Hoeflea sp. 108: one gene and its partner. The protein of the gene in region 1 interacts with the protein of each later gene in a pairwise test. Links are inferred from orthologs where the notes say so. Each region holds a gene or a part of one and is shown in the gene's direction. Other genes may lie near its edges. The genes, in order: hfq and rho.

Region 1 (3,302 bases):
TGACCAAGCCGCTGGGCATCGACGCCCACGTCAATCCGAGTGCCGTGACCATTTCGCGCGTGCTTCAGCACGTCCGGCGCGGCCGCATCCGTCAGGTCCATTCGCTCCAGCGGGGGGCTGCCGAGATCATCGAGGCCGAGGCGCTGGAGACGTCGCCGCTGGTCGGTGCGCATCTGCGCGATCTCGAACTGCCCGACGGTATGCGCATCGGCGCGATCTACCGCGACGGCCAGGTGATCAAGCCGGGCGGTAACGTGAAGATCAAGCCTAAGGATAGGGTGGTCATCTTCGCGCTCGCCCATGCGGTCAAGCAGGTGGAGCAGATGTTCCGCGTCAGCCTCGAATTCTTCTGACGCTGCATTCTTCTGAGTTGGACCATCCGATCTGGCGTTGCCGGGCTATGCAAATCGGGTAGAACTCACGACAAATTTCGAGGGATCAAACAGCCATGCCGCGCATTGCCTATGTCAACGGACGCTATCTCCCGCATTCCCACGCCGGCGTGCATATCGAGGACCGCGGCTACCAGTTTGCCGACGGCGTCTACGAGGTCTGCGAGGTGGCGCGTGGCTTCATCGTCGACAGCGTCGGCCACCTCAACCGCCTCGACCGTTCGCTGTCGGAACTCAGGATCGGCTGGCCGGTGAACCGCGCCGTGCTGGTGCACATCATGCGCGAGGTCATCCGCCGCAACCGCGTCGTCAACGGCCTTGTCTATCTGCAGGTGACGCGCGGCGTCGCCCCCCGCGACCATTTCTTCCCGGCCGAAGGTACGCCTTCGGCCCTGGTCGTGACGGCCAAGCGCACCGACCCGGTTGCGTCCGCCAAAAAGGCGGCTGCCGGCCTCAAGGTCATTACCGTGCCGGAGAATCGCTGGGATCGCGTCGACATCAAGTCGGTCGGCCTGCTGCCCAATGTGCTGGCGCGCCAGCAGGCCAAGGAGGCAGGTGCACAGGAGGCGTGGTTCGTCGATCCTGACGGCACCGTCAAGGAAGGGGCCGCCACCAACGCCTGGATCGTCACCAAGGACGGCGTGCTGGTCACGCGTCCGGCCGACCATGGCATCCTGCGCGGCATCACCCGCACCACGCTGATGGATGTGGCCAGGAAACTCGGCCTGAAGGTCGAGGAGCGTGGCTTCACCGTCGAGGAAGCCAAGGGCGCGCGTGAGGCTTTCATCACCGCAGCCACCACCGTGATCATGCCGATCGTCGCGATTGACGACCAGCCCGTCGCAAACGGTCATCCGGGCTCGGTGGCACTTTCACTGCGCGAGGCATTTTTTGACGTTGCGGAAAAAATCCAAGCCTGATAACCGCTTGGGCGTAAATGGTTAAATTCATCTCGTTCAGCTTGCCGCGCGTTGTGGCAAGGGGTGTCTGCTCGCTTGACATGAGCCCGGGAATTTGGCGCATTGGCAGCAGACAGGGATCGGCGAAAGAAAAGAACAATGGCGGAACGATCGCAGAATCTTCAGGACCTGTTCCTGAATTCAGTTCGTAAGAGCAAAAATCCACTCACCATTTTCCTCATTAACGGCGTGAAATTGACCGGGGTAGTAACTTCCTTCGACAATTTCTGTGTTTTGTTGCGCCGTGACGGGCACTCTCAGCTCGTCTACAAGCATGCCATCTCCACGATCATGCCGAGCCAGCCGGTTCAGATGTTCGATGGCGAGGAAAGCCAGGGCGGCTGATTGGCGCGCGACAGGAACGCCGGCGACAAGGCCGGTGCCAGCAACGGACCCGAATCGATAGGGGGCGACAAGGCCCCCACGCGTGCTGTCGTCATTGTGCCGGTGCTTACGCGCCAGCCCAGGAATGACGACGACAGCGCACGTCCGCGCCTGGCGCGGTCATCAGAAGCCCGCCACGATGAAGCGGTCGGGCTGACGCGTGCCATCGATCTCGAACCCGTGCATACGGCAGTCGTCACGATCAACGACCCGCGACCTTCGACGCTGCTCGGCAGCGGCAAGGTCGAGGAATTCGCCGAGATCGTGAAGGAGCGCAAGGCGGAGCTGGTCATCGTCGACCATCCGCTGACGCCGGTCCAACAGCGCAATCTTGAAAAAGAGCTGAATGCCAAGGTGCTCGACCGCACCGGCCTGATCCTCGAGATCTTCGGCCGGCGCGCGCGCACCAAGGAGGGCACGCTGCAGGTCGAGCTTGCTCATCTGAATTACCAGAAGGGCCGGCTGGTTCGCAGCTGGACCCACCTGGAGCGTCAGCGCGGCGGCGCCGGCTTCCTTGGCGGCCCCGGCGAAACCCAGATCGAGGCCGACCGGCGCGCGCTCCAGGAAAAGATTCTCAAGCTCAAGCGCGAGCTCGAGACGGTGCGCCGCACCCGCGACCTGCATCGCGCCAAGCGCCGCAAGGTGCCGTTCCCGGTGGTCGCCATCGTCGGTTACACCAATGCGGGCAAATCGACGCTGTTCAACCGCCTGACTGGCGCCGGCGTTCTCGCCGAGGACATGTTGTTTGCCACGCTCGACCCGACGCTCAGGCGCGTGCGGCTGCCGCATGGCACGCCGATCATCCTGTCCGACACGGTGGGCTTCATCTCCGACCTGCCGACACATCTGATCGCAGCCTTCCGCGCCACGCTTGAAGAGGTGGTCGAAGCCGATCTCGTCATCCATTTGCGCGACATCTCCGACCCCGATACGGCGGCGCAGGCCGACGATGTCGAACGCATCCTTGCCGATCTCGGCGTCGATGCTGCCGACACCGACCGTGTCATCGAGGTGTGGAACAAGATCGACCAGCTCGACGAGGGCAACCGCGAGCGGCTGCTGTCCGACAGTGCCGATGGCCGCAAGGCCCCGCCGATTGCCATCTCGGCGATTACGGGCGAGGGGATTGCCGTTCTCACCGGGCTCATTGAGCAGCGCGTTTCCGGCGAGCTGGAGACCATCGACGTCACGCTGGCGCCAAGCCAGCTCGGCCAGATCGACTGGCTCTACCGCAATGGCGACGTGGTCAAGCGCACTGACAATGACGACGGCAGCGTGTCGATGACGCTTCAGGCGACAGCCTCCGCCCGCGACGAGATCGCGGCGCGCATCCTGAGGCACGGCAAGCACTGAGCACTGAGCTCAAGCGGGCAGGTCGGCTCGCCCTCATCTGGCCCTTCGGGCCACCCTTCTCCCCGGTGGGGAGAAGACGTTTTGCGTCGATGGCCCATCTCGATCGTCCACATGCCGCGATGGGGCAGGTGATGGTGATGGGGCAGGCGGCGGCGATCGGCGTTTCCTCTCCCCCACGTGGAGAGGTGGTTCGCGAAGGCGAATTACCTACTTC
Region 2 (3,106 bases), 2.5 Mb from region 1 along the record:
TCCTGAAGGCTCTGGGCGCTGGTCCGCTGATCTTCAACCTTGGACATGGCATCACGCCGGAAACGCCAGTGGCGCATGTCGAGGCGATGGTGAAGCAGGTGCGAAAGGCGACAGGCCAATGAGCAGTCAGAACCCGGCGGTTTCGAGCAGCGGCAATGCGGCCCGACGCGCGATCATCTCGATCGTTGTCCTCGTCGCCCTGACAGCCGTGCTGTTTGCCTTTGCCGGCGACGGGTTCTACCTCTGGGCCAAGGCCATCCATGTGATTGCCGTGATCTCCTGGATGGCCGGGATGCTCTATCTGCCCAGGCTATTCGTCTATCATGTCGATGCCGAGAAGGGATCGGTGCAGTCGGAGACCTTCAAGGTGATGGAGCGCCGCCTGCTGCGCGCCATCATCAACCCCGCGATGATCGTCACGTGGGTGTTCGGCCTGTGGCTTGCCTGGAAGGGTTTCGGCTTCTCCGGCGGCTGGCTGCACGCCAAGATCGCCTGCGTGTTGCTGTTGTCGGGCGTGCATGGCTATCTATCGGCTTCGGTGCGCCGCTTCGCCGAGGATCGTAACGAAAAGCCGGGGCGCCACTGGCGCATCGTCAACGAGATCCCGACGGTTCTGATGATCGCCATCGTGATACTGGTTGTCGTCAAGCCGTTCTGAGCTGTTTTTAAAATTGTTAGAGCTTGCCTTGCTCTTTCGATGCGAGGGGGCTAAAACGCTGTTCTTCCTTCCCGCCATGCGCCGCCCCATTTCCATACACTGGCCGCGCCCGGCGTTTATCGCAAAATGCCGATAGAAATTTTCCCACGCTCACCCAGAGTCCGTTCATGCAGGAAATGAAACTCCAGGATTTTAAGAACAAGAAGCCGACAGATCTGATCGCCTTCGCCGAATCGCTCGAGGTCGAGAACGCCAGCGTGATGCGCAAGCAGGAACTGATGTTTGCGATTCTCAAGAAGCTGGCGGCTCAGGACATCGAGATCATCGGTGATGGCGTGGTCGAGGTTCTCCAGGACGGTTTTGGCTTCCTGCGTTCGGCAAATGCCAATTACTTGCCGGGTCCTGACGATATTTACATCTCGCCCTCGCAGATCCGCCGCTTCTCTCTGAAGACCGGCGATACCGTGGAAGGCCCGATCCGCAGCCCCAAGGAGGGCGAGCGCTATTTCGCGCTGCTGAAGGTCAACACGATCAATTTCGACGATCCTGAAAAGATCCGTCACAAGATTCACTTCGACAACCTGACGCCGCTTTATCCGACGTCACGGCTGAAGATGGAGGTCGAAAACCCGACCACCAAGGACATTTCGCCTCGCGTAATCGACCTGGTGGCACCGCTCGGCAAGGGTCAGCGCGCCCTGATCGTGGCACAGCCGCGCACCGGTAAGACCGTGCTGCTGCAGAACATCGCGCACTCGATCACCACGAACCACCCCGAATGTTATCTGATCGTGCTTCTGATCGACGAGCGTCCGGAAGAAGTGACCGACATGCAGCGTTCGGTGAAGGGCGAGGTCGTGTCCTCGACCTTCGACGAGCCGGCGGTTCGCCACGTGCAGGTCGCCGAAATGGTCATCGAAAAGGCCAAGCGCCTGGTCGAACATGGCCGCGACGTCGTCATCCTGCTCGATTCGATCACCCGTCTCGGCCGCGCCTACAACACGGTCGTCCCGTCATCCGGCAAGGTCCTGACCGGTGGTGTCGACGCCAACGCGCTGCAGCGCCCGAAGCGCTTCTTCGGTGCCGCCCGTAACATCGAAGAGGGTGGCTCTCTGACCATCATCGCCACCGCGCTGATCGATACCGGCAGCCGCATGGACGAAGTCATCTTCGAAGAGTTCAAGGGCACCGGCAACTCGGAAATCGTGCTCGACCGCAAGGTCGCCGACAAGCGCATCTACCCGGCGATGGACATCCTCAAGTCCGGCACGCGCAAGGAGGACCTTCTGGTCCAGCGTCAGGACTTGCAGAAGATCTTCGTGCTGCGCCGCATCCTGGCGCCAATGGGCACCACCGATGCGATCGAGTTCCTCATCGACAAGCTGAAGCAGACCAAGACCAACGCCGACTTCTTCGATTCGATGAACACCTGATCCCGTCTCACCGGCGGCGCAGAGCTTCTTCAAGCTTGCTGGTGTCGGTGATGACAGGCAGACAGATGAGGCCGGTGCAGAGATATGCGCCGGCCTTTTTCATATCCGGAAGCTCGTTTCCTGGCAGTTTGGCCTGCGAAGCATCGCCGCCGAGCGGTAGGAATATGTCGACGCGGCGTGGATCAGGGTTCCGATTCGGTACCGAAACAAGCGTTGGCCGCGCTGGATCTTCGATGACAATCAGCTTGGACGGCTCGAGCGCCAGTGCGCATGCGTTGACAATGCCGGCCTGGCCGAACTGCTGGCTCTGAATCCGCCCGGCGGCGTGAGCGGCGACCGACCAGGCACGCTCCTGCATCTCGATGTCGCCGGCGGCGCTCGCCAGCCGTACCATGGCCTCGATGATCTGGCTGGTGGCCGAGGGGATGGCTTCGTCGACATCGCCGCGGATGCGCAGGGGAACGTCGGCGCTGTCGGACGCGGTCAGGAAATAACCGGTCTTGTCCGTATCCGCATGCCAACTGTCGAGCGCGTCCAGAAAGCTGGAGGCGTGATTGACGTAGCTTCCGTCGCCCGTCGCCTCGAAAAGCGCTACGGCGGCATTGATCATGGCGGCATAATCACTGGACAGTGCCGGATAGAGACGTTTGTCGCCGAGGCTCGAATGCGGCAGACGCCCATTCTCTGCAGACGCTACTATGGCGCTGAATGCCTTTGCCCCGACATCGATCCAATCGCGGCGGCCAAGGCTTCGGCCTGTTTCTGCCAGTGCTGTGATCAGAAGCCCATTCCAGTCGGTGAGTGCCTTGTCGTCGCGGCCGGGCCTTATCCGCTTCTCGCGCTCGACAAGCAGCCTGGACGTCAGACCGGCGACGACTTGACGGTCTTCCACCGACTTTTCAGCCTGGCCCGAGGTCTGGTGGATGATGGGATCGCCCTCCCAAGATTGCGGCTTGGTGATCGTGAAGTATTTGAAAAAGCTGGGTGAATCGTCACCAAGAACGGTTTCGATACC

The links.
Region 2: the proteins of hfq (region 1) and rho interact in binary tests that used the Escherichia coli proteins (3 or more experiments, as listed by UniProt). The link is inferred for Hoeflea sp. 108 from one-to-one orthologs.

Annotation. Positions count from the first base shown.
Region 1 is NZ_KB890024.1:2,561,023-2,564,324, reverse strand. What follows is about bases 91-3,073. They hold hfq (RNA chaperone Hfq), read left to right. Parts: upstream 91-1,450; coding sequence 1,451-1,696; downstream 1,697-3,073. Other genes in these bases: hflX (GTPase HflX), read left to right, coding at 1,754-3,073; B015_RS0112600 (D-amino-acid transaminase), read left to right, coding at 449-1,312; trkA (Trk system potassium transporter TrkA), read left to right, coding at 91-353. Outside these bases: more of trkA, read left to right, coding at 1-90; more of hflX, read left to right, coding at 3,074-3,088; mazG (nucleoside triphosphate pyrophosphohydrolase), read right to left, coding at 3,296-3,302. UniProt on the Escherichia coli protein: RNA chaperone that binds small regulatory RNA (sRNAs) and mRNAs to facilitate mRNA translational regulation in response to envelope stress, environmental stress and changes in metabolite concentrations.
Region 2 is NZ_KB890024.1:5,046,930-5,050,035, reverse strand. Bases 172-2,958 are described here. They hold rho (transcription termination factor Rho), read left to right. Parts: upstream 172-825; coding sequence 826-2,091; downstream 2,092-2,958. Other genes in these bases: B015_RS0125070 (thioredoxin domain-containing protein), read right to left, coding at 2,099-2,958; hemJ (protoporphyrinogen oxidase HemJ), read left to right, coding at 172-658. Outside these bases: hemE (uroporphyrinogen decarboxylase), read left to right, coding at 1-122; more of hemJ, read left to right, coding at 119-171; more of B015_RS0125070, read right to left, coding at 2,959-3,106. UniProt on the Escherichia coli protein: Facilitates transcription termination by a mechanism that involves Rho binding to the nascent RNA, activation of Rho's RNA-dependent ATPase activity, and release of the mRNA from the DNA template.